DNA from 3 places in the Paenibacillus sp. YYML68 genome. Region 1 is predicted to be linked to each of the others. Evidence: riboswitches for the same ligand, from Rfam matches in the RefSeq annotation. Region 1 holds a riboswitch; each other region holds the start of a gene.
What was found. A riboswitch is a leader RNA that binds a small molecule or an ion and turns the genes downstream of it on or off. The one in region 1 is predicted to bind cyclic di-GMP.

Region 1 (7,450 bases):
GGCGCAGCGGCGCGTTGAGCAGCTGAGCGGCGGACAGAGACAGCGCGTCGCGATTGCGCGCGTGCTGATGCAGCAGCCTCGCCTGCTGATCGGCGATGAGCCGGTGTCGAGCCTTGATGTGGTGACAGCCGGGCGCGTCATGGGCTATATTCAGTCGCTCCATCGGGAGCAAGGGCTGACGGTCGTGATGAACCTGCACGATCTGCAGCTCGCTCGAAGCTGTGCCTCGCGCATCATCGGCATGGCTGGCGGACGCATCGTCTTCGATGGGACTCCTGACCAGCTTGGCGAGGCTGAGCTTGAGCTGATCTACCCGCCGGATGACGTTTAGAGTGATTTGAGGGTTCAGGTGAAGTATATCGAAGATTTTAAGTCATATCGAAGATGGCCCTCAATTTGGCTGCGCCAAATTCGAGGCTTGCCATAACAGATTCCGATATATACGGAATCTGTTATTCCAGGGGTAATACCAAAGATGGCCCTCAATTTGGCTGTGCCAAATTCGAGGCTTGCCATAACAGATTCCGATATATACGGAATCTGTTATTCCAGGGGGGGGAAGAACGCGTATGTCTTCTGTTGAAAATGTAAAGCTGACCAGCCTGTCGAGCAAGGGAGGCTGCGGCTGCAAGATCGGTCCAGGCGAGCTGTCTCAGGTGCTGAGCAACTTGCCTCCAGCTGAGCTGAACCCGAACCTGCTCGTCGGGATCGATACGAGTGACGATGCGGGCGTATACAAGCTGAACGATGAGCTGGCGCTCGTACAGACCGTCGACTTCTTCACGCCGATCGTGGATGATCCATATTCGTTCGGACAAGTGGCCGCGGCGAATGCCATTAGCGATATATACGCGATGGGCGGCAAGCCGCTTACGGTGCTCAACATTGTGGCGTTCCCGATCAAGAAGCTCGACAAGCAGGTGCTGGCCGACATTCTCCGTGGCGCTGCAGACAAGGTCAAGGAGGCTGGCGCTACGCTCGTAGGCGGACATTCCATTGACGATAATGAGCCGAAATTCGGGCTTGCGGTGACCGGTCTCATTCATCCGAACAAGGTGCGGACGAATGCGGGCGCGAAGCCGGGCGACAAGCTCATTCTGACGAAGCCGATCGGCGTTGGCATTCTGACGACGTCGATCAAGAAGGATCAGCTGAACGCGGACGAGGTCGCGCAGGTAACGAAGGTGATGGCGACGCTGAACAAGACGGCCGCCGAGACGATGGAGCCGTATGATGTGCATGCTTGCACAGATGTCACAGGCTTCGGCCTGCTCGGTCACGCGCTGGAGATGGCGCGCGGCGGCCAAGTCGGCGTGCGTATCGCTCAGCCGAACGTGCCGCTGCTGCCGCGGGTGCGGGAGCTGGCGGAGGCGGGCTTCGTGCCGGGCGGCACGAAGAACAACTACGCCCATCTGGAGGGCGCGGTGACGTTCCCGGCTGACCTCGATCAGCTCGACCAATGGATTCTATGCGACGCGGTGACGTCCGGTGGACTGCTCATTGCGGTCGAGGCCGCTCAGGCGGACAAGCTGCTCAGCGAGCTGCGGGCAGCTGGCGTCGATGCTCATGAGATCGGTGACATCACAAGCGAGCACCCCGGACATATTGTCGTGACGAAGTAACATCAACAAGACTTTACCTGCAAAGGAGAGCATGGCCATGTTTCAGGATATTACGGTAGCTGAGCTGCTGGAGCTTCAGCGCAAGCGGGAAATCGTACTCATCGATGTACGGTCGGAGTCCGAGTATGTGGACTCGACCATACCGGGGAGTCTGAACATTCCGCTGTTCAACGACGAGGAGCGGGCTGAGGTCGGCACGCTGTACAAGCAGGTCAGTGTAGACGCTGCCAAAACGAAAGGTCTCGAGCTTGTGTCGCGCAAGCTGCCGGCCTTCATCCAGTCGATCGAGCAGGCCGGTCCAGGACGCAAGGCTGTGTTCTGCTGGCGCGGGGGAATGCGAAGCAAGACAAGCGCGACGGTCACTGCCTTGATGGGGCTGCGGATGTACCGGCTCACAGGAGGCTTCCGCGCTTACCGCAAGTGGGTCGTGGAGACGCTGGCGAGCTTGACGTCGTTGCCTCCCTGCTATGTCATTAATGGCTATACGGGCAGCGGCAAGACGGAGCTGCTGAACCGTCTTGCTGCTCGCGGCTATCCGGTGATCAATCTCGAGGCGCTGGCGCAGCATCGCGGCTCCATCTTCGGTCAGATCGGCCTTGTGCCGAACAACCAGAAGACGTTCGAGTCGCTTCTGCTACATGAGCTGCTGCGGTACCAGGATGCTCCATTCTTGATCATCGAGGCGGAGAGCAAGCGGGTCGGCAAGGTCGTGCTGCCTGACCTCGTCGTTCAGGCGAAGGAGAACGGTACAGCGCTGTTCGTCGAGATGCCGACGAAGGAGCGCGTTAAGCATATATTGAGCGACTACAAGCCAGAGGAGCACAAGGCTGCATGCATTGCGGCCTTCGAGCTTATCGCCGATCGCATTCATACGCCGATCGCCGCACAAATTCGCGAGGCGCTGCAGCACGATCGGTTCGACGAAGGGGTCGAGCTGCTGCTCCTGTATTATTACGATCCGCGCTACCAGCACGCGACCGATAAGTATGAGAAGGAGCGCATCCCGATTCAGGCGACCGATCTGGACGACGCGCTGAAGCAGATTATGAAGCTGCTGCCACCGCTGGAATCGGCAGAGTGACGCTCGGTAGAAGTCGAGAGGGCCGCAGCAGATGACATACGCGAAGCGTGAAGCCCGGTGGAAGCTCAAGAGAGCCGCCGACGACTAAGCGTAGCGTGAAGGCTGGCAGCCGTTCAAGAGAAGACGTTGCGGGAGACGGCGACGTCTTCTTTTTTCAACCTGGAGCACCATGATCTAACAAGGAGATGACACGAGCATGAACGTTCAATCGGAACAGCAGCGACGCGAGGCGGAGGAAGCAAGACGGCTGCTGGCGGCGAATCCCGATCTCGTATTCGAGGAACGGATCCGTCTGACCCTTGAGAAGGCGGACGCCGAATTCTGGCTCAAGTTCGCCTTGGAATGGGGAGGCGCACTGTACCTGCTCGACGAGACGAACAAGAAGCGGTATGAGAAAGGACTCATCGAGCACGATGCATATGAATATGCGAGGCGCACGTACAGGCTCGGTCTCATTACACTAAGTCAGCTGTATGATGGGCTGAAGGAATGGGAGGCCGCAGGCCACAACCCAGCAACGTATACGTACTCGATGAATTCGATCGACTGCAGCTTCATTCCGGCTTATCTGGATGACTTCAGCCGGGTGCACGCGGCCGGAGCGGAGTCATGCGCACGCTGGATCGAGGCGATCCGTCAGCAGCTGTCTGCACTCGGTCCGTCTGATGAGGCGGCACGAGCGATCCATACGATGGTCAGCGAGTATATTACACATATTCATCTGTATGCCGAGGGAGGGAAGCTGCAATGAAGAGACATGATAAAGCGGAGAAGCTGAAGCAGCAGTCTGCACAACAGACGCAGTCGATGGGCGTGGAGCTGCCGGGCTTCGAGCACCGCTTGCCGCCAGGTCAAGTATGGACGGATCGATTCCCTATCCTTCATGAAGGTCAAGTACCGGAGTACGATATGGAGCAGTGGACGCTGCGCTTCTTCGGTGAGGTCGAGGAGGAGCGGACGCTCACTTACCGTGAGCTGCTCGCCTTGCCACAAGTACAGGTGAAGTGCGACATTCATTGCGTCACGCGGTGGTCGAAGGCGGATACGCACTGGGAAGGGGTACGCTTCCGCGATGTGCTGGAGCTGGCGGGCATACAGGCGAAGTCTGGCGCTGTTTACGTGATGGTTCATGCGGATCACGATTACGAGACGAATGTGCCGCTCGCTGATCTGATGGGCGACGATGTTCTGCTGGCGCATTCGTATGACGGCAAGCCTCTCACGCCGAAGCATGGCTGGCCGCTGCGGCTGCTGGTGCCGCACCTGTACCTGTGGAAGAGTGCCAAGTGGATTCGCGGCTTCGAGCTGATGCATGACAATCGGCCGGGCTTCTGGGAGCGCAACGGGTTTCATCTGGAGGCAGACCCGTTCCGCGAGGAGCGCTTCTCGGGGGAGGACCTCGGCTTGCCTGAGGACGAATGGGTGCACAAGGAGTACGACTGAGCTTATGACGGTGACGAGGAAGCTCTGACCAGTGTGTACCGCGTTGTGCAGAGCTGTTCATTGTGGGACAATAGTAGCCGTTGCGGTAGATGGATCGAGGCTTGCACACAATAGTTAATTGAAGGAGATCAACCTTGCCATGAGAAAGCAGCTGTTCCTGTTCCTTGCGATCGTAGCCTTGCTGGTGGCGCTGCTCGTATACATCGGGTGGGCCGGCTCGGCGTACTGGCAAGCCATATTGCCTGAAGTCCCACTTGTCGTATACGTGACGGTCTATGTGCTGCTGGCCTTCGGCTACATGCTGGCCATGCTGCTGCGCAGAGTGCTGCCATACCGCATGTTCAAGCTGCTGAGGCAGGTTGGCTCGATCGGCATGGGGCTTCTGTATTATGCGATTCTGCTCGTTCCGCTCGGACATCTAGCTGTATGGGGGCTAATGGTCGGAGGTATGACCAAGACAGGGGCTATCGTCTCTGTCGGTACGGTGCTCGTGGTCGTGCTCGCTGTACTGGCTGTCATCGGGCTGCGCAATGCGTGGAGCCCGGTCGTTCGCCGCTACGAGCTGACCATCGCGAAGCGGCTTGCAGGGCGACAGGAGCTGCGCGTAGCGGTCGCCTCGGATCTGCATCTTGGCACGATGGTCGGCACGCGTCATCTGCGGAGGCTGGTGAGGCAGGTGGAGGCGATGAAGCCAGACCTGATCTTGCTGCCGGGTGACGTGCTGGACGACAGCATCGAGCCGTTCGTGCAGGAGCGGATGGAGGGCGTGATGCAGCAGCTGCGAGCGCCGCTGGGCGTCTATGCCGTGCTCGGCAACCACGAGTATATCGGTGGTCACGTGAATGAGTATGTGGAACGGATGAAGGCGATCGGCATCGAGGTGCTGCTCGACCGTACGGTCGAGCTCGAAGGGGGACTTGTCATCGCTGGACGCAAGGATTACGCGGTCGAGCGCTTCGCCAAGTCTGCCCGGCTTACGGTGAGTGAGCTGCTGGACGGCATCGATCGGACGAAGCCGATCGTGCTGCTCGATCACCAGCCCTACAAGCTGGATAAGGCTGCCGAGGCCGGAGCGGACATCATGCTGTCAGGTCATACGCACCGCGGCCAGATGATGCCGAACCATCTCATTACACGGCGATTGTTCGAGCTGGACTGGGGTTATGTGCGCAAAGGCTCCATGCACGCGCTCGTCTCGTCAGGCTTCGGCTTCTGGGGCCCGCCTATGCGCATCGGCAGCCGCTCAGAGCTGCTTCAGCTGGACATCAGGTTTACTTCATAGATGGTCATATGGCTGCTCGATCCAAGACTTGCACCTACGTGCGGGAGACGGATCGAGCAGCCTTTTTGTGCTTTTGGATGAGGCTTCGCGTCATGGATGGAGCGGTCAAGAATTTAAGTGAAACGCTTTCATTATTCGGAATATTATGTTATAACAGAATTAGCTCATGTTGTATATTGGGATTGGCAAACCTTGCGAAAGCAAGGGACGCAAAACTACAGGGGCTACGCGAACACGCTTGCCAGCCAGCTGCCGTCTCGTAGAGACGACAACGAACGCTTAAGTTAGCCCTCCGTTACAGACAGACGATGATGACTATATGCTTCAAACCGGAGGTATGCTCCATGATATCATTTATTATCCTTCTAGCTGCTCACCTCATCCCGATCTCCGTATTGTTTTTTATCGCGATGGAGACGCTTCAGCGTGACCGCAAGGGCTTATTGAATCGAATTGCAGCCGTTTTTTTCTTCTTAACGATCGTGCTCCTGCTGGGAAATATGTTGACGAGTATCGTTCAGCTGCCCTTCGCCGAAGCTTTTGTTTATATTTCCGTTTTTATACCTGCTTATCTCATCATGTGCTGTGTGATTCTGTTCTTCGCGGAGCTAACGGAGATGAAGCGCATATGGGGGCACAGGCTAATTCAAGCGTTGTCTCTGATGCCGCTTCTTGCTGTAATGGTCACGTTATATTGGAAGCCGGAGCAGCTGATTCAGATCGACAGCATCGGCATGTGGAGCTACCAGACGGCACAACCGATGCTGCTCGGTATGACGTTAGGAGCGGCCGTCTATACGATCGTTCTGTCCTCCATATTTATAATCTCTTGTCTACGCTCTGCCGACCACACCGCTATCAAGCTTCGCCGTAAGCAGCTGAAGACGGTGCTAATCGGACTGGGCTTCGGAGGAATGTGGGTCGTAGTGCTTACGATGCTTCGCGGCCTACAGCTCGTCCCGGAGATGATGCGGGTCGTCGACTTCAGCCTGTTCGGTGTCATGATCTATGCGCTGTTCATGCGGTATGCGATGATCAAGTACGATCTGCTGCCCTCTATTGAACGGAAGTATCAGGTGCTGTACGAGCTCTCGCCTATGGCCATTCTGCTGCTGGATCGAGACGGATATATCCGTGAGCTCAATTCAGAGGCACAGGCTATGCTGAAGCTGTCTAAGCCGAAGGACAAGTCGAATCTAACCCGTTTGTCGAGTTATATGGAGCTTGTGGCAGAACCAGTTGAAGCTGACGATCGCCGTAAGGGGTCTCATGAACCGATGTTCAAGGGCGAGTATAAGGTTAACCTCGGTAATGGAAGCCTCAAGTACGTGAGAGCGGACAGCGAGGCTATACATACAGCAGGAGAACGATTCCAATGTGTGGTTCTGCTCGACATAACAGGTATGAAGGAAGCCGAGGAGCAGATCAGGCACATGGCCTACTTCGATAAGCTGACCGAGCTGCCGAACCGGTATATGATGCAGAGAAAGCTTGAGGAGCACCTGCTCCACGGCATGAAGTTCGATGCGCCCTTCTCGATGATGGTGCTTGACTTGGACGGCTTTAAGAAAGTTAACGACACGCAAGGACATCACGTCGGTGATCGACTGCTGGAGCATGTGGCAGCTCTGCTGCGAGGTGCTGCGCTTCCGAATATGACCGTTGCGCGGCTGTCTGGAGACGAGTTCGCGATACTCGTGCCGGGACTGTCCGGTTTGGATCGAATTCAGGCTTATTGTCAGGAGCTGTACCAGCGCTTCCAGCAGCCGATTGTGTATGAGGGTAAGTCGCACTACATCTCGGTGAGCATCGGCGTCAGCAGCTTCCCGGAGCATGGGCAGACGGCGGAGCAGCTGCAGCAGCATGCGGATCTGGCCATGTACCACGCTAAGAAATCGGGTCGTAATCGCGCGGTCATCTTCGACCCTTCGATTCATCATGAGGAGCGGGAGCGCTTCCGGATGGATGGTTGGATTCGTAAGGGGCTGAAGCAAGGAGAGTTCGCGCTTCATTACCAGCCAC
Region 2 (7,450 bases), 2.3 Mb from region 1:
CGTCCGATCGGCTCGATCGGTTTTTTCACATCGAGATTGATCACCTCATAGCCCTGCTCTTCAAAATGCTTCAAAATATAAATGCCGGCCAAGCCACTCCCGCCGGTTACAATAATTCTTGGCTTATCCATATGTACTTCCTCCTTGGAAAAAAACATTATCAATCGATCGAGCATAAAGCTGTCGCTTGTATACAGGCACATCGTACCAGAACGTAGACTGCATTTCAAACTTCAAGCAGGAATCGTCCGACTTAGCGTCGAATACAAAATTGATTACGACATTGCCATACTTTACATCACCTTACATCATAGATAGAGACGCCAGACGTCGAGTGCCAGGGGGAGAGAACATGTATCCTATTCGCAAAAGACACCTCGTGCTGCTTGCCACTCTGTTATCGTTAACAGCCTGCGCCACAGCCGCTCCCGAGACATCATCTCAAGGGCCACGGTCTGTTTCTACTGCTCACCAAGAGCAGACTAGCAGCCCTGCGGCACGTACCTATAAGATCGTCCATGTCATGAGCTACCACTCTCCATGGGAGTGGACAGACGCGCAGCTGGAAGGGTTCAAGGCATCGTTCAAGAATGTACAAGTCGATTGGAAGGTTATACAGCTTGACGCCAAGCGCATCAGCTCGCCCGATCAGCTAGAGCAGATGGGACAATTGGTGAGAGGCGAGATTGATGCCTATCAGCCGGACCTCATCTACACGAGCGACGATGAAGCCCAGCGGTATGTGGCGAAGCATTACAACAACACGAAGACACCTGTCGTGTTCAGCGGCGTCAATTGGGAGCCTAGCACGTACGGCTTTGACCAGGCGAGCAATGTGACGGGAGTGCTGGAGACTGAGCATTTCGTAGATAACGTGAAGCTGATGAAGCAGATTAGCCCTTCGGTACGTAAGGTCGCTGTCGTTTTCGATCAAGCCGAAATTTGGAAACCGGTTACAAAGCGGATGAAGGCTCAGCTTGCCGAGCTGCCGCCGGAGATCGACTTTCCAATATGGGATACGATTGAGACGTTCGAGCAGTTCAAGCAGAGGATGACGGATTATCCGAATCATGTCGATGCGGTTGCCTTAATCGGAATATTCAACTTCAAGGATGAGAACGGTGCCAACGTGCCGTATCAAGACGTGCTACGATGGACCGCGGAGAACAGTAAGCTGCCTGACTTCAGCTTCTGGAAGGACCGGGCCGCACACGGTACACTTAGTACCGTCACTGTATCAGGCTACGAGCAAGGCTATGAAGCCGGCATATTAGCTCGACGTGTGCTGGAGGACGGAGAGAAGCCGTCCTCTCTGCCTATGAAGCCGACCGTTAAGGGCGAGCCGATCGTCAGTCTTGCCAGAGCCAAGAAGCTGAATATGAAGCTGGACAGCACGGTACTGCTCAGCTCCAAGGTGTACAATCGCTTCATATGGGAGCCTTAAGCCTATGAACTTCAAACGTCTACAGACCAAAATTGCCGTCATGCTGATCGTCACCCTAGCGCTCATCGTGGGAGCGAACAATTGGATTACTTCGTTCTTGTTTCAGCAAGAATATAGCCGAGTTCTGCAGCAGGAGCTTGCTGTCGTCGGCAACAGTTTACTTACACAGCTCGACCGACTCTCCGCACTCGGTGTCCCATTGGAGGAATTGACCGGCTTCGAGCAGCAATGCAAGGAGATTATTTCGAAATACCCGGACGTCAGCCATGCTTTCGTCATCGATCCTAATGGACGTATCCTGTTTCACAGCAACCCGGTGCTCATTGGAACGGAGGCGGAGCTGCCCTATTATTCGCAAGCCTTGATGATGGTCCAAGAAACGCGCTTCGATTATTCCATGGAAGACGAGCTGTATACAGCCGTTGTGCTGCCCGTGCAAAACAATAGCCTAGAGCCAGCTTCCGGCGCCGTCGTCGTGACGATGCGTAAGAGCGTCATCACCCAGAAGCTAGCCGCCTACGCGCTCGTTCCGATCGTATTGTCCTTCATATTCGTCGCGCTTGCGTTCTACTTCATCATGATTACGTTATCCAGATGGGTCACGAAGCCGCTGCGGGTTATGTCCATGCATATGGGCCTTGTAGCCGCCGGCGATCTGCGGACGAACGCCGACATCGTAACGAAGGATGAGATCGGCCAGCTTGCTTCCTCCTTCAATCATATGGTAACTCAAATTAACGACTTGCTTAGGCGCACCGCTCAGACGGCTGAGCTGGAAACGCAATACGAGCTGGAGCGTCGCCAACGAGAGGTAGCAGAGAAGCTCCAGCGTATTGTCTCCAGCGTGAGCTCCTCGCTTGATGTACAGCAAGTAATGGATCGCGTCCTGCAGGGGTCACGTGAGCTGCTGCCTTACCGTCACGCAGCTGTCTGGATGCTCGATCACGGGCAGCTGCTACAGAAGTCTGCAGTATCTGAGCTGGACAGCGAGCCTAACTTTCATCAAGAAGAGGTTGAATCTGCGTTCCGACATATGTGCGAAACGGGCGAGCCTCACATGTCACCTGATGCGAAGGTGCTCTGGTATCCGCTGACTATCGAGCAGAACAGAGTCGGACTGATCGGACTGACTGCAGATGAGCCCTTTACGTCGCAGCAGATGACAGCGGCTTACTCTTTATTCAGTCAGGTGAGCGTATTCATTCATAACGCATCCTTGTACAAGCGTATGCAGCAGCTCGCAACAACAGATTCGCTGACCGGCCTCCTGAACCGCGGCACGTTCATTGAGCTCGCTGAGTCGGCACTGGTTCGCTCCCAACAGGAGTCAACAGCTCTGAGCTTCATCATGTTCGACATCGATCATTTCAAGAGCGTGAACGACCGGTACGGGCATCTTGTTGGAGACAAGGTGCTCAAAGGGGTCGCCCGCAAGGTCAGCGAGCTTCTCGAGCACGATGCATCAGCACGGGTCGGACGCTACGGTGGTGAAGAGTTCATCGTAATGCTCGAGTATACCGGCCTGGAGGAGAGCAGCCGACTTGCCGAAGTCATTCGCCAAGCAGTTAGTGAGCTAACGTTCACAAGCGACAGCGGTACTCTAAGCGTTACCATCAGCTTAGGTGTAAGCACCGCCCGCACAGATAACACCATGAAGCTGAAGCAGCTTCTTAAGGAAGCCGATCAAGCGCTGTATGCTGCCAAGTATTCCGGACGCAACAAGGTTTGTATGGCTTAATCTTGTATGATAAGTAGCCTCCCCCTTATGATCGGGGGAGGCTATTTTTGCTCACTATCCGTACAAGATTATTGCACCTTAAATCGGCTTATGTTCTGCTGAAGATCAGCTGCGAGCTGACTTAACGCTTCGGAAGACGCTGAAATCTCCTCCATGGAAGCAAGCTGCGCCTCGGTGGAAGCGGCGACACTCTGCGTCTCTTCCATAATCGTGCGAGCGATGGTCGATACCTCCTCGACGGTTGCCAGCATTTGTTCCGAGCTTGCCGACGCTTGCTCCGCCGAGGCGGATACCTCTTGAATTTGCTCAACGGCTATACGCATTGCGTCTCTTACCTCTGCGAACGTTTCCCCGGCCTTCTGAACTGCCGTGCTGCCGACCTGCACATCCTCCACACTCTGATCGATGGCAACTACGATCTTCTCGGTGCTCTGTTGAATGTGGGCGATCAGTTCCTCTACCTGGGCAGCAGACTGCTGGGTCATTCCGGCCAGCTTCTTGACTTCGTTCGCTACAACGGCAAAGCCTCTGCCCTGCTCGCCTGCACGTGCCGCCTCAATGGAGGCGTTCAGCGCCAACAGGTTCGTCTGATTCGATATTTCACTAATCAGCTTCACAATGTCGCCGATTTCTTGAGAATGCTTATGTAGATGCCCGACCTCTACGGCGGCGCCTCCGACGGATCGCTGGATGCCTTCCATCTGATCGATCGTCTGCTCAATTGAGCTATAACTCTGCTCAACCGACTCTCTGGTTACGAGTGCAATGTCGGATACGGTTGCCGACGACTCCGCGATCCGCTGCAGCGCGATCGCCATCTCCTGCATCGCAACGACACATTCGCGGGCGCCTTTATCCTGCGATTGACTGCCGCTGCTCACCTCCATGATCGTACTAGCGATCCCTTGAGCAGCCGATGCGGACTGCTCTGCGCTTGCTGTCAGCTCCTCGGAGCTGGCTGCTGTCTGTTCCACGGTAGTCTGCACCTGGTGGATTAGCATGCGTAGCTGCTCAGTCATCTCGCGGAACGAAGAAGCCAGCACACCGAGCTCCTCCTTATTGCGGATGCGCAGGTCTTGGTCACGAAGATCGCCCGAGGCGATCGCTCTTGCCGCGTGAGTCAACGCGATGATCGGTCTTGACAAGCTGCGTGAGATGAAATAGCCGAGCAAGGCTGAAACCACAATGGTGATACCCAGCGACATATACAGGATCCGTTTGATGTTGTCGGCACGCGCAGCATTGTCCGTTATCCCTTGCTGCATCAGCTCCTTCTGGCCATTGGCGATCTCTTCGGCGAGCTGCCCCATCTCCCTAGCTATCGGGAACACTTCCTTATTGGCATACATCAGCTGCTCTTGCTTGGAGGAGATCGCAAATACGGAGCTGGTCACGTCAAGATACCTCTTATTCAGATCAATCAGCTTCGCCAGCTTCTGCTTGTCTTCCTCACGATGTACCAACAACGATGCCGATCCAATTCCCATTCTCGCGTCTCGGTTAGCAGCAAGAAGCCTCTGCTTCGAGCTCTCGTCCTGGGTTAGCAAGTAATCCTGGAGACTGCTTGTCTGCAGCGCAGCCTTCGTCTCAACGCGCATCATCGTGCTAGCGATGACGGCACGACGTTCGATGAGGTCTTCATAGATCGTTACCAATCGAGACTGAAAATAGATCGAAGTAATGCCTTGCAACACAACAAAGAACAGAATAATACAAAATCCGCCATACAGTTTCTTGCTGATTGTCCACTTCATAAGCTGCACCTTCCCCAATCTGTTCATACATCATACGCAAAAATGCTGAGGCGTTCGGCCGGCAAGCGCAAAAAAACCGACCAATAGGGAGCGGTTTGACCATTAACACCACTTGGCAGCCCAGCCGCCCTAGTGAAGCCGAAGCTTTACTTTAGGCCTGAAGCTTTGCGTCCCCGTCTTTCGCCGAGTTTGCCTTTACGTATGGGATTCAATATATAGGACTAATGTCTCATAGCCAATTTTACTAAAAGAAGGCCAAAAAATCTATTGGAAAATTGAGCTTGTCTTAGTATAGTTACAATAAAGAGGCAGTCGGCACGCTGCTGCTAGCTTGGCGTGCGACTACCTCTGTTGAACCGTCGTCAAGCCGTCGATGAGTGCCGCTTGATGACTGGAAGTGTCACTGTGAATGTGCTGCCACTGCCTTCCTCGCTGTCCACGGCGATCATACCGCGATGATCCTGCACTATTTTTTGACAGATCGACAAGCCGAGTCCGGTTCCCGTCTCCTTCGTCGTGAAGAAGGGGCTGAATATGCGCTCCATCTGTTCGGAAGAGATGCCCATTCCAGTATCCTTAATCTCGATCGCAACGAAATGCTCAGACAACGGATACATCCGAACCGTTAAGGTGCCAGGCTCTCTCATCGCCTCAAGTCCGTTCTTCATCAAGTTCAGCAGCACTTGGATCAGCTTCTGCGGGTCAGCCATTACCTCAACATCATGCTCCGCTGACATATTCTGAACCTGATGACCATGATGAATCGCTGACGACTCAGCCAACTGCACCGCGCGACTGACGCACGCTTCAAGGCTAGAGCGAGACATCTGCGCCGATTGCGGACGGGAATATTGTAAAAACTCGTTCGTCAGCTCGCTCATTCTGTTAATTTCATCCAATATAATCGTGTAGTACGGAGCAATATCCCCCTTCTGCATCCCGACCTGTAAGAAGCCCTTCACCGCAGTTAACGGATTGCGTATCTCATGGGCAAGTCCAGCAGCCAGCTCGCCCACCGCCTTCAGCTTCTCGTTACGTGTCAGCCTCTCTTCCTCACTCTTCCACTTCACCTTCTTCCGGGCAAGCAGCTGTTCCTCGAGCTTCATCAGAAGCTCCTGCTCGCTCAGCCCATAATCAGGATACAGCAATTGGGTATAAATAAACTCCAACCCGCTATGCTCGGACAGCTCCTCATCGAGAATCGTACGGACACGCTCCTCATCCTCATCGGTCACGAGCACGAACTTGTCTCCTTGATACCTCGCAAGTATGAGCGCATGGGGAAACAAGTGCTTCAAAGCTTGTCCCGTACATTCCAGCAAATAGTTCACTTGCCGATGGCCCAGCTCCAAATTATGTATGCGTATATCCTTCACATCAATTAAGTACATTGAGAACGCAGGCCGTAATCGAATCGGCATTGTCAGAAGCTTGCGCAGCTGAATATGAAGCCCTCTATAATTGAGAAGACCCGTCAATGAATCGGTCTCGCTAATGGCTCGCAGTCGATACAGCGCGTGAATGGTCTTCTCCAAATATTCGATGAACAGGAAGCTTAGGCTGCCCACAATGGCGAGTACAAGTGCATATTGGAGCATCACGCTAAAGTGCTGTGTGTTCGATTGGATCAACCAAGTCATGCCAATCGCTGTAATGGTTGAATATAGCGTTGTCATCCATACCCATGCCAATATTCCGTTCAGCCTGATATAGCGTAGCAAGCATGCACATGCCCCACCCCCGATCAATGTGACCAACGCACTTAAGATCGACACATCGTCCAGTGGCTGCAGAGACAATCGCCCGGCTGCGACGAGCACCGTGCAGACTAGAGCACCCTGCGCTCCGCCTTGCTTACCGGCCAGCATAATGGCCAGTGCACGTAGATCAAGCATCGTGCCATCCTTCAGATCGAAGGTAAACAGCATCAATACATTCCCTAGAAGTCCATAGCTGATTCCAAAATACGCTGATCCCCATCTCTGCCAGCCAGCCGCCTTGCGCAGCCAATGATAGATCTTATGAATGATGAAAACGTGGGCGAGCATGATCGAGGCATTGACATAAAGTTCGGACAGCATTGCGGGATATCCCCTTATTTTGTATTTAGTTGAGACACAGCCTCATGTGAGGTTTGTACTGCTTACAAAATAAGTGTATTTTTTTATGCCATACAAGTAAACCATTATAAAGGAAAATTTAGGTGATTGACCTTGACTTCCATTAATTTTACATATTTACGATCAGTAGCGTTGCATAAAAACTAACACGCGAACAGATTGGACAAATTGTGCTATTATTGTAATAAATAGGTCGTACTCTGTAACAAAAAACTCCTAAAATTAGGGTAACAGGTAGCCCTGTCCAAATCCCTAACTTAGGAGATACGCATGGACAAGGATACACTATTTTCTGCATTTGGTAAATGGGTTGCACCAATAAATCCAAACATCATCCCGAATTGGCAAAGCACGACTACGCTCGACCGTTATGTGAAAAAGCTCGACACCTTAG
Region 3 (7,450 bases), 2.8 Mb from region 1:
AAAATGTATTGAACCTTATTCAAGAAAAAGGTATCGAGTGGGTAGATTTCCGTTTTGTTGATCTGAACGGCCGTGCACACCATATTTCTTTGCCAGCAGTAGAAGTAGAAGAAGCAACGTTCGAGAACGGCGTAGCATTCGACGGCTCTTCCATCGTAGGCTTCCGCGGAATCGAAGAGTCCGATATGGTTATGCTTCCAGATACAGAGTCCGTATACGTGGACCCTTTCACAGCGCATCCGACGCTGATCGTAATGTGTTCCATCCACACGCCGGACGGCGCTCGTTATGAGCGTGACCCGCGCGGTATTGCTCAGAAGGCTGAAGAGTACTTGCAGAAGGCAGGCGTTGGTACGGCAGCATTCTTCGCGCCTGAGTCCGAGTTTTTCATCTTCGACGAAGTTCGCTTCGAGAGCAAGCAAAACAGCTCCACTTACTTCGTAGATTCCGAAGAAGCTCACTGGAACTCGAACCGTAAGGAAGAGGGCGGCAACCTGGGCTTCAAGGTCGGCCACAAGGGCGGCTATGTGCCAGTAGCTCCAACGGATACACAGCAGGACATCCGTTCGGAAATGTGCCGTCTGCTGATGGAAGCTGGTCTTCGCATCGAGCGCCATCACCACGAAGTAGCGACTGCAGGTCAAGGCGAGATCAACTTCCGCTTCGACACGCTGACGAAGACAGCCGACAACCTGATGAAATACAAGTACATCGTTCAGAACACAGCTCGCCAGTACGGCAAGGTGGCTACATTCATGCCGAAGCCGCTGTTTGGTGACAACGGTAGCGGTATGCACGTTCACCAGTCCATCTTCAACGGCGACGAGCCTTTGTTCTATGACAAAAACGGCTACGCAAACCTGAGCGAAATGGCGATCCACTACATCGGTGGTATCCTGTACCATGCTCCAGCTCTGATCGCGTTGACGAACCCGAGCACGAACTCCTTCAAGCGTCTGGTTCCTGGCTACGAAGCACCAGTTAACCTGGTATTCTCCAAGGGTAACCGTTCCGCAGCAGTTCGTATTCCAGTTGCTGCTGTTACGCCGAAGGGCTGCCGTATCGAGTTCCGTACACCGGACAGCACAGCTAACCCTTACCTTGCATTCGCAGCGATGCTGCTTGCAGGTCTTGACGGTATCAAGAAGAAGATCGATCCTCGTGAGCTTGGCTACGGACCTTTCGACAAGAACATCTACGAGCTGTCCGATGCTGAGAAGAAGGAAATCCGCAGCGTACCTGGCACACTCGACGAAGCTCTCAACGCGCTTGAGGCTGACTATGAGTTCCTGACAGAGGGCGGCGTATTCACGAAGGACTTCATCGACAACTACGTTGCACTGAAGCGTGACGAGGCGAAAGCTGTATCGATCCGCATTCATCCGCACGAGTTCTCCCTGTACTTCGATCTGTAAGACTCAGCACTTATATGATAAATACAGAGCGTACACTTTGAGCATTCAAGGTGTACGCTCTTTTTTGTGCGTGCGGAGAAGGAGGTGGGGGGCGTACGCTAATGCACGGGGCATGGGCAGGCGCGGCTATGGCGCTCGCGGATAGCGCCCGAAGCGTACGCTAAAGGGCGGCGCCTGCGCTCGGCGCGGTCATGGCGCGCGCGGATAGCGCCCGAAGCGTGCGCTAAAGCGCGGCGCCTGCGCTCGGCGCGGTTATGGCGCGCGCGGATAGCGCCCGAAGCGTACGCTAAAGGGCGGCGCCTGCGCTCGGCGCGGTCATGGCGCGCGCGGATAGCGCCCGAAGCGTGCGCTAAAGCGCGGCGCCTGCGCTCGGCGCGGTTATGGCGCGCGCGGATAGCGCCTGAAGCGTACGCTAAAACGCAGCGCCTGCGCCAGGCACGGTCATGGCGCGCGCGGATAGCGCACGAAGCGTGCGCTAAAGCGCGGCGCCTGCGCTCGGCGCGGTCATGGCGCGTGCGGATAGCGCCCGAAGCGTACGCTAAAACGCAGCGCCTGCGCCAGGCACGGTCATGGCGCGCGCGGATAGCGCACGAAGCGTGCGCTAAAGGGCGGCGCCAGCGCTCGGCGCGGTCATGGCGCGCGCGGATCGCGCACGAAGCGTGCGCTAAAGGGCGGCGCCAGCGCCGGGCGCGGTTATGGCGCTCGCGGATAGCGTACGAAGCGTACGCTAAAACGCGGCGCCAGCGCCGGGCGCGGTCATGGCGCGCGGATAGCGCCCGAAGCGTACGCTAAAGCGCGGCGCCTGCGCTCGGCGCGGTCATGGCGCGCGGATAGCGCCCGAAGCGTACGCTAAAGCGCGGCGCCTGCTCCCCACGCCTGTACGCTCCAGCCTCTGACGGCTCACCGCGCCCCGCTGCTTCCCACAACGTGCCCAACGCGTGGGCTAACTCTCCGCCGCCAGCCCCTCCGCACGCCATAGCGCATAGAAGTACAGACTTGCCTCCGGCAGACCATGTACGCGAATGTACGTGGCTCCAGCCGGCAGTATGTCAACGGCATGCTGCAGCCCCTCGAGACTCGTAATCGCGGCATCAGCAGCATGAAGCTCAGTCAACCGGCTCATGTCGGCAGCTGTAACCGAGTTAGCTTCCCCTAGCTGAAGCTGTGCCTTGACCGCCTTTTCCAAATGTATATCGGTAAATGCAACACGCCAAGACGCAGCCATCGCCGAGGGGGTACCGGAGCCTAAGGACATGCTGCAGACGATTAGTAAGACAGATACGGTGACTATAACCATTCCAATGCTACGTGATCCTCTCTATATTTTAGAGGATTGGCGTGAACAGTCAACAGAAAATGATACTCAGTGTATCAATCTATGGAGACATAGCCACCTCGTCCTGAGGCTGCACAAATATAGCCTCACAACAGCATATAATCAATCAATCCGCGTTAAATTTTTTTTGATTAAACGAACATTTTCTTCTGTCTGTATTGACAAAAGTGACATAAAATGAGATACATATTGTATCGGACGAAATAAATAGGCAGCGATGATTCTTACTCTATATGTGGGCACTTGGGGTAAGGGGAGCTAGTAGTGCAACCGGCCATCAAGCAGCATACGATGGCTATTTTTTATGCCTAAGCAGATGAAGGACATGAATCAGTGATTATGCGAGGGGGTGCGTCGGATGGGGCAGAAGCTGACCGTCATGCTGTCTACAGAAGGGACTTACCCGTTCTATCAAGGCGGCGTCAGTACCTGGTGCGACATACTTGTGAGGAAGCTCTCGAACATTGATTATGTGCTGTACAGTGTCATTACTGATCCTTACGTGTTGCCCAAGTTCAAGATTCCTAAGCATGCGCTGCTGAAGTCGATGCCGCTATGGGGAACTGAGGAGCCGTGCGAGCACCTGGACATTCCGTTCTCCCAAGTATACCTCGCCAAGAAACGAACAACGCCCAAGGTCATTCAAGAACAGTTCATTCCACTATTTACGACTCTCGTGGAGGAACTGATTGGACTCGACCGCAACCCCCAAGAGCTTGCTCAGGTGATGCATGCACTGTACCGTTACTTCCAGGAGTATGAGTACAAGGAGTCGTTCAAGTCTGAGTTGACCTGGGATGTATACAAGCGGATCGTGATGTCCGCCCCATCGCTTCCTGCACCAGACCTGTACGGCATGATCCAGAGCCTCGGGTGGATCTTCCGCTTTTTCAACCTATTGAACAATCCTGTTCCGAAGGCTCATGTCTCGCATTCCTCGGCTGCTGCGTTCTGCGGCATTCCATGCGTGCTTGCGAAGCTGGAGCACGGGACGCCGATATTGTTAACCGAGCACGGCGTCTATTTACGTGAGCAGTACTTGTCACTTGCGAAGCGGGGACTGTCCTCGTTCCTGAACACGTTCCTCGTTCGACTCATCTCGTCTATCGTCACCTTGAATTACGCCTATGCGGACCAAGTATCACCCGTTTGTCAGTACAACACACGTTGGGAGACTCGACTTGGGGTAGAAGCGGACAAGATCAAGGTCATCTACAATGGGGTGGATGATAAAATTTTCCTGCCTTCGCCAAGTCCCGGCAACGCTCATCCGACTGTTGTGACTGTTGCGCGGATCGATCCGAATAAGGACATTCTCACGCTGATCCGATCTGCCATGCTGGTGAAGCAGCGTATTCCGAATGTGAAATATGTCATCCACGGCAGCGTCGCAGTACCTGATTATTACGAGGAATGCGTGAAGCTCAGAGATCAGCTTGGTCTGGAGGCTACGGTGATCTTCGCAGGTCATACTCAAGATATGGCGGGCGCTTACCGGAGCGGGGACGTCGTCGTGCTGTCGAGTATTTCGGAGGCGTTCCCTTACGCCGTAGTTGAGGCAATGATGACGGCAAGACCTGTCGTCGCGACGAATGTCGGAGGGATCAGCGAGGCGCTCGGAGATACGGGCTACATCGTGACGCCTCGAGATGCGGAGGCGCTGGCTGAGCAGACAGCTCTCTTGCTGCAGGACGCGGAGCTGCGGCGTACGCTCGGCAAGGCGGCGAGAGCTCGGGCGATGAGCTTCCTGACCTTGGATAAAGTGCTGGAGCAGCATATGAAGAGCTACATCCAGCTATCGGTTCAATCGGACATGGCGATGCGCGAGAGCGCGGCTTCGGTGCATGTGGTGGACCGACAGCGAATCTATGTTCAGCAGGGCTACACGTTGAAAAGCCAAGGCTATTATCCCGAGGCCGTCACGCAGTTCCGGGCTGCGGTACAAATGCTGCCGGGAGCGGCATCAACACCTGCACTGCTAGCCGAAATTTCCGAGTGCTTGTCCCATATGGGACGGCCGGACGCAGCACGTATGGAGCTTGAGCGTATGCGAATGCTTGCTGAGCTGTATGGGTTCAAGATTGTATCGTAGGGAGGAAGATGTACTTGGATATGCTGTACCGCAAGCTGATCGATGAAGCCGAGACAGAGCTGTCCACACTGCTTCATGACAATGAACAACTCAAGCGCAGGCTGCAGGAGATGAATCAGCAAGGAACGGATCTGTCATTGGTAGAGAAGGAAATATCGTCCATCATTCTAATGTCTCATATGGACAATACGAAGAAGCTGTTCGAGCTGATCGAGAGCCTTAAGAAGAAGGAACAGGAGATGGAGCTACAGCTGGAACGGAAGAGGGAACAGCTGCACAAGCTAAAGAGAAGCTTGTCGCAGACGATTCGCACAATGAAGGCGCAGGTCGCGAATGTGGAACAGGGGGGAATCGGATGATGGAGATACAGATCAATGATTCTCTTGTTGAGACTGTGCAGCTGGATGATGCAAGACGTCTGTGGGAGGCGTACTTTGCTATTAAGCAGAGGATCGAAGTGTTGAGGCTTGAGAATGAGTCCCTGCAGCAGGCGCTTATGGAAGCGGAGGTGCGCAGCAGCCAGCTGGTGACGGACGAAGCGTATAAGCAGCTGGTGCTGCGCAAGACGAAGGATGCGCTGCTGCTGTTGAATAATGAGCGCGAGGAAGAGGCCAATCGGCTGAAGACGGAGGCGGCAAGGCGCAGAACGGAGCAGCTTGCTGCTGCGGCGGAGCTTGATATAGAGATTGATACGTTTCGTATCACGATCGAGGTATTGTTGGATCAACTGGACGAGGCTATTGGCGACGTCGAGCAGGATGCGTCGGCGTCGGAGCTGGGAGCCGAGACGGAGCCTGCGGCAGTAGAGGCGGAGTCTGGTGAAGACGAGACGGAGCCAGCGGTAGTGGAGGCGGAGTCTGGTGAAGACGAGACGGAGCCAGCGGCCGTAGTGGAGGCGGAGTCTGGTGAAGACGAGGCGGAGCCCGCAGCAGTAGTAGAGGCGGAGTCTGGTGAAGACGAGACGGAGCCTGTGGCCGTAGTGGAGGCGGAGTCGTCCGAAGACGAGACGGAGCCTGCGGTAGTGGAGGCGGAGTCTGGTGTAGCCGAGACGGAGCCTGCGGCAGTAGAGGCGGAGTTCGGAGAAGACGAGACGGAGCCCGAGGTGTCCGCGACTGAAGAGGCGCACTCCGCAGACACGATGGAGACTGAGGCTGAGGCTGAGGTGCGGATTGCGGCAACAGCGGTGGAGACAGCTCATGATCCGCGGGCGGATTTTTGGGATAACCTTGACAAATATTTGTACGGAGGCGATTCGGAGGCGAAGAAGGAGACGGCAGCAGTAGCAGAGGAGACGGCAGCACCAGACCCTGCGCATAGCTCGGCTGTAGATGCGGGCATCAGTAAGTCAGCGCAGGGAGCTTCGGCCGCTTATGGAACGGCTGATGCAGGTCCAGCAGCTCAAGACCCAGCTTCGTCGAGCGCTCAGCTGACGCAGGAGGCGAGCTTCATTAAGAAGCAATATATCGTCGGCAACCGGGCGGGCCAAGATCTTCTCGATAGCCGGGGGAAGCTGATCATTCGGAAGTACGAGGTCATCACCGAGCCGATTCTGGCTATAGCTGAGGCCGATGGTAAGCTTGCCGACTTGATCGTGCATATGATACTGCCCGGATTCGAGGACGATGAGACATGAGCAACGTTGTACCGATTAACGCCAGCGCTTCTCTGTATGAGAACGGGGCGTTCCGCGGGTTGGTCCAGGAGGTGCTGGAGCGGCACCTCCAGCCCCAGGACCGCTACGAGGTAGCAGCCATTCTCGAATCGATTGGCTGGAGTGACCGCAGAGCGGCTGACACCTTCGGCGTACAGGACGTATTCGGGCTCGCGGACGCCATCTGGGATTCGATCCGGGACAACATCCAGTACAGCTCATTCTCCAAGGCGGAGGAGCTGTCGTGGCGGCAGAAGCTGTATGAGCTGTTGCGTGCTTTTCTACGCGGAACGATATTCGCACTGCCGATGGCGATCTCCGTCATCTCCATGCTAACGCTGAAGTTCTCCCTCTGGTCGTTCGAGAACTTGTCTGTCGAGCTTGCGACGAGTATAGCGATCGGCACCATTCTAAGCTTCATGACGGTGGGCGGCTTCACCCAGGCGATTGCACGTCGCGGCTTCTTCTACATCCTGCAGGGTCATTACATGCTAGCCAGCCGAACGACGTTCTTCTTCATTAAAGTCGGCTTCGTTCTATGTTTAGTGATGGCTGTTCTGATTTTGGCAGTCGATATGCTCTTTACGTTGTTTCCTTACCGCATGCTCTTTCACATACTCGCCTATTTTATACTGCTCACGGGCATCTGGATTACGGTAACGGTTATGTACATTCTCAAGAAGGAATTGTACTTCACAGGCATTATCGTGCTCGGCATATTTCTTGTCTATGTTCTCTATAAAATACTCGGCATCGACATCATCTTCTCGCAGCTGGTCGCACTGACGATCGTATCGCTGCTCTGCATGCTGCTCATTATGAGACTGTTCCGACAAGCGGAGAAGAAGGCGGGACCGACGACAGTCTCGGTAATGCCTCGAGTGTCGATTACGATTTACTCGGCGATGCACTATTTCTTCTACGGCTTCTTATACTTCACCTTCATCTATATCGAT

Region 2: linked by a shared signal. The riboswitch ahead of PAE68_RS09505 (methyl-accepting chemotaxis protein) and the one ahead of PAE68_RS19620 (EAL domain-containing protein) in region 1 are both predicted to bind cyclic di-GMP.
Region 3: linked by a shared signal. The riboswitch ahead of pelF (GT4 family glycosyltransferase PelF) and the one ahead of PAE68_RS19620 (EAL domain-containing protein) in region 1 are both predicted to bind cyclic di-GMP.

What each region holds. Positions count from the first base shown of each region.
Region 1 covers NZ_BQYI01000001.1:4,367,846-4,375,295, reverse strand. Annotated here, with positions in the region: gene phnC (phosphonate ABC transporter ATP-binding protein) at 1-331, shown strand, start outside; gene selD (selenide, water dikinase SelD) at 570-1,622, shown strand; gene mnmH (tRNA 2-selenouridine(34) synthase MnmH) at 1,660-2,703, shown strand; gene PAE68_RS19635 (hypothetical protein) at 2,900-3,454, shown strand; gene PAE68_RS19630 (sulfite oxidase-like oxidoreductase) at 3,451-4,146, shown strand; gene PAE68_RS19625 (metallophosphoesterase) at 4,286-5,428, shown strand; cyclic di-GMP riboswitch class I at 5,603-5,685, shown strand; gene PAE68_RS19620 (EAL domain-containing protein) at 5,773-7,450, shown strand, end outside.
Region 2 covers NZ_BQYI01000001.1:2,082,298-2,089,747, reverse strand. Annotated here, with positions in the region: gene PAE68_RS09520 (NAD-dependent epimerase/dehydratase family protein) at 1-131, opposite strand, end outside; gene PAE68_RS09515 (ABC transporter substrate-binding protein) at 353-1,444, shown strand; gene PAE68_RS09510 (diguanylate cyclase) at 1,449-3,182, shown strand; gene PAE68_RS09505 (methyl-accepting chemotaxis protein) at 3,251-4,936, opposite strand; cyclic di-GMP riboswitch class I at 5,048-5,140, opposite strand; gene PAE68_RS09500 (sensor histidine kinase) at 5,299-7,017, opposite strand; gene PAE68_RS09495 (IS4 family transposase) at 7,327-7,450, shown strand, end outside.
Region 3 covers NZ_BQYI01000001.1:1,524,581-1,532,030, forward strand. Annotated here, with positions in the region: gene glnA (type I glutamate--ammonia ligase) at 1-1,415, shown strand, start outside; gene PAE68_RS06740 (hypothetical protein) at 2,359-2,712, opposite strand; cyclic di-GMP riboswitch class II at 2,953-3,035, shown strand; gene pelF (GT4 family glycosyltransferase PelF) at 3,110-4,843, shown strand; gene PAE68_RS06750 (coiled-coil domain-containing protein) at 4,858-5,202, shown strand; gene PAE68_RS06755 (hypothetical protein) at 5,199-6,476, shown strand; gene PAE68_RS06760 (hypothetical protein) at 6,473-7,450, shown strand, end outside.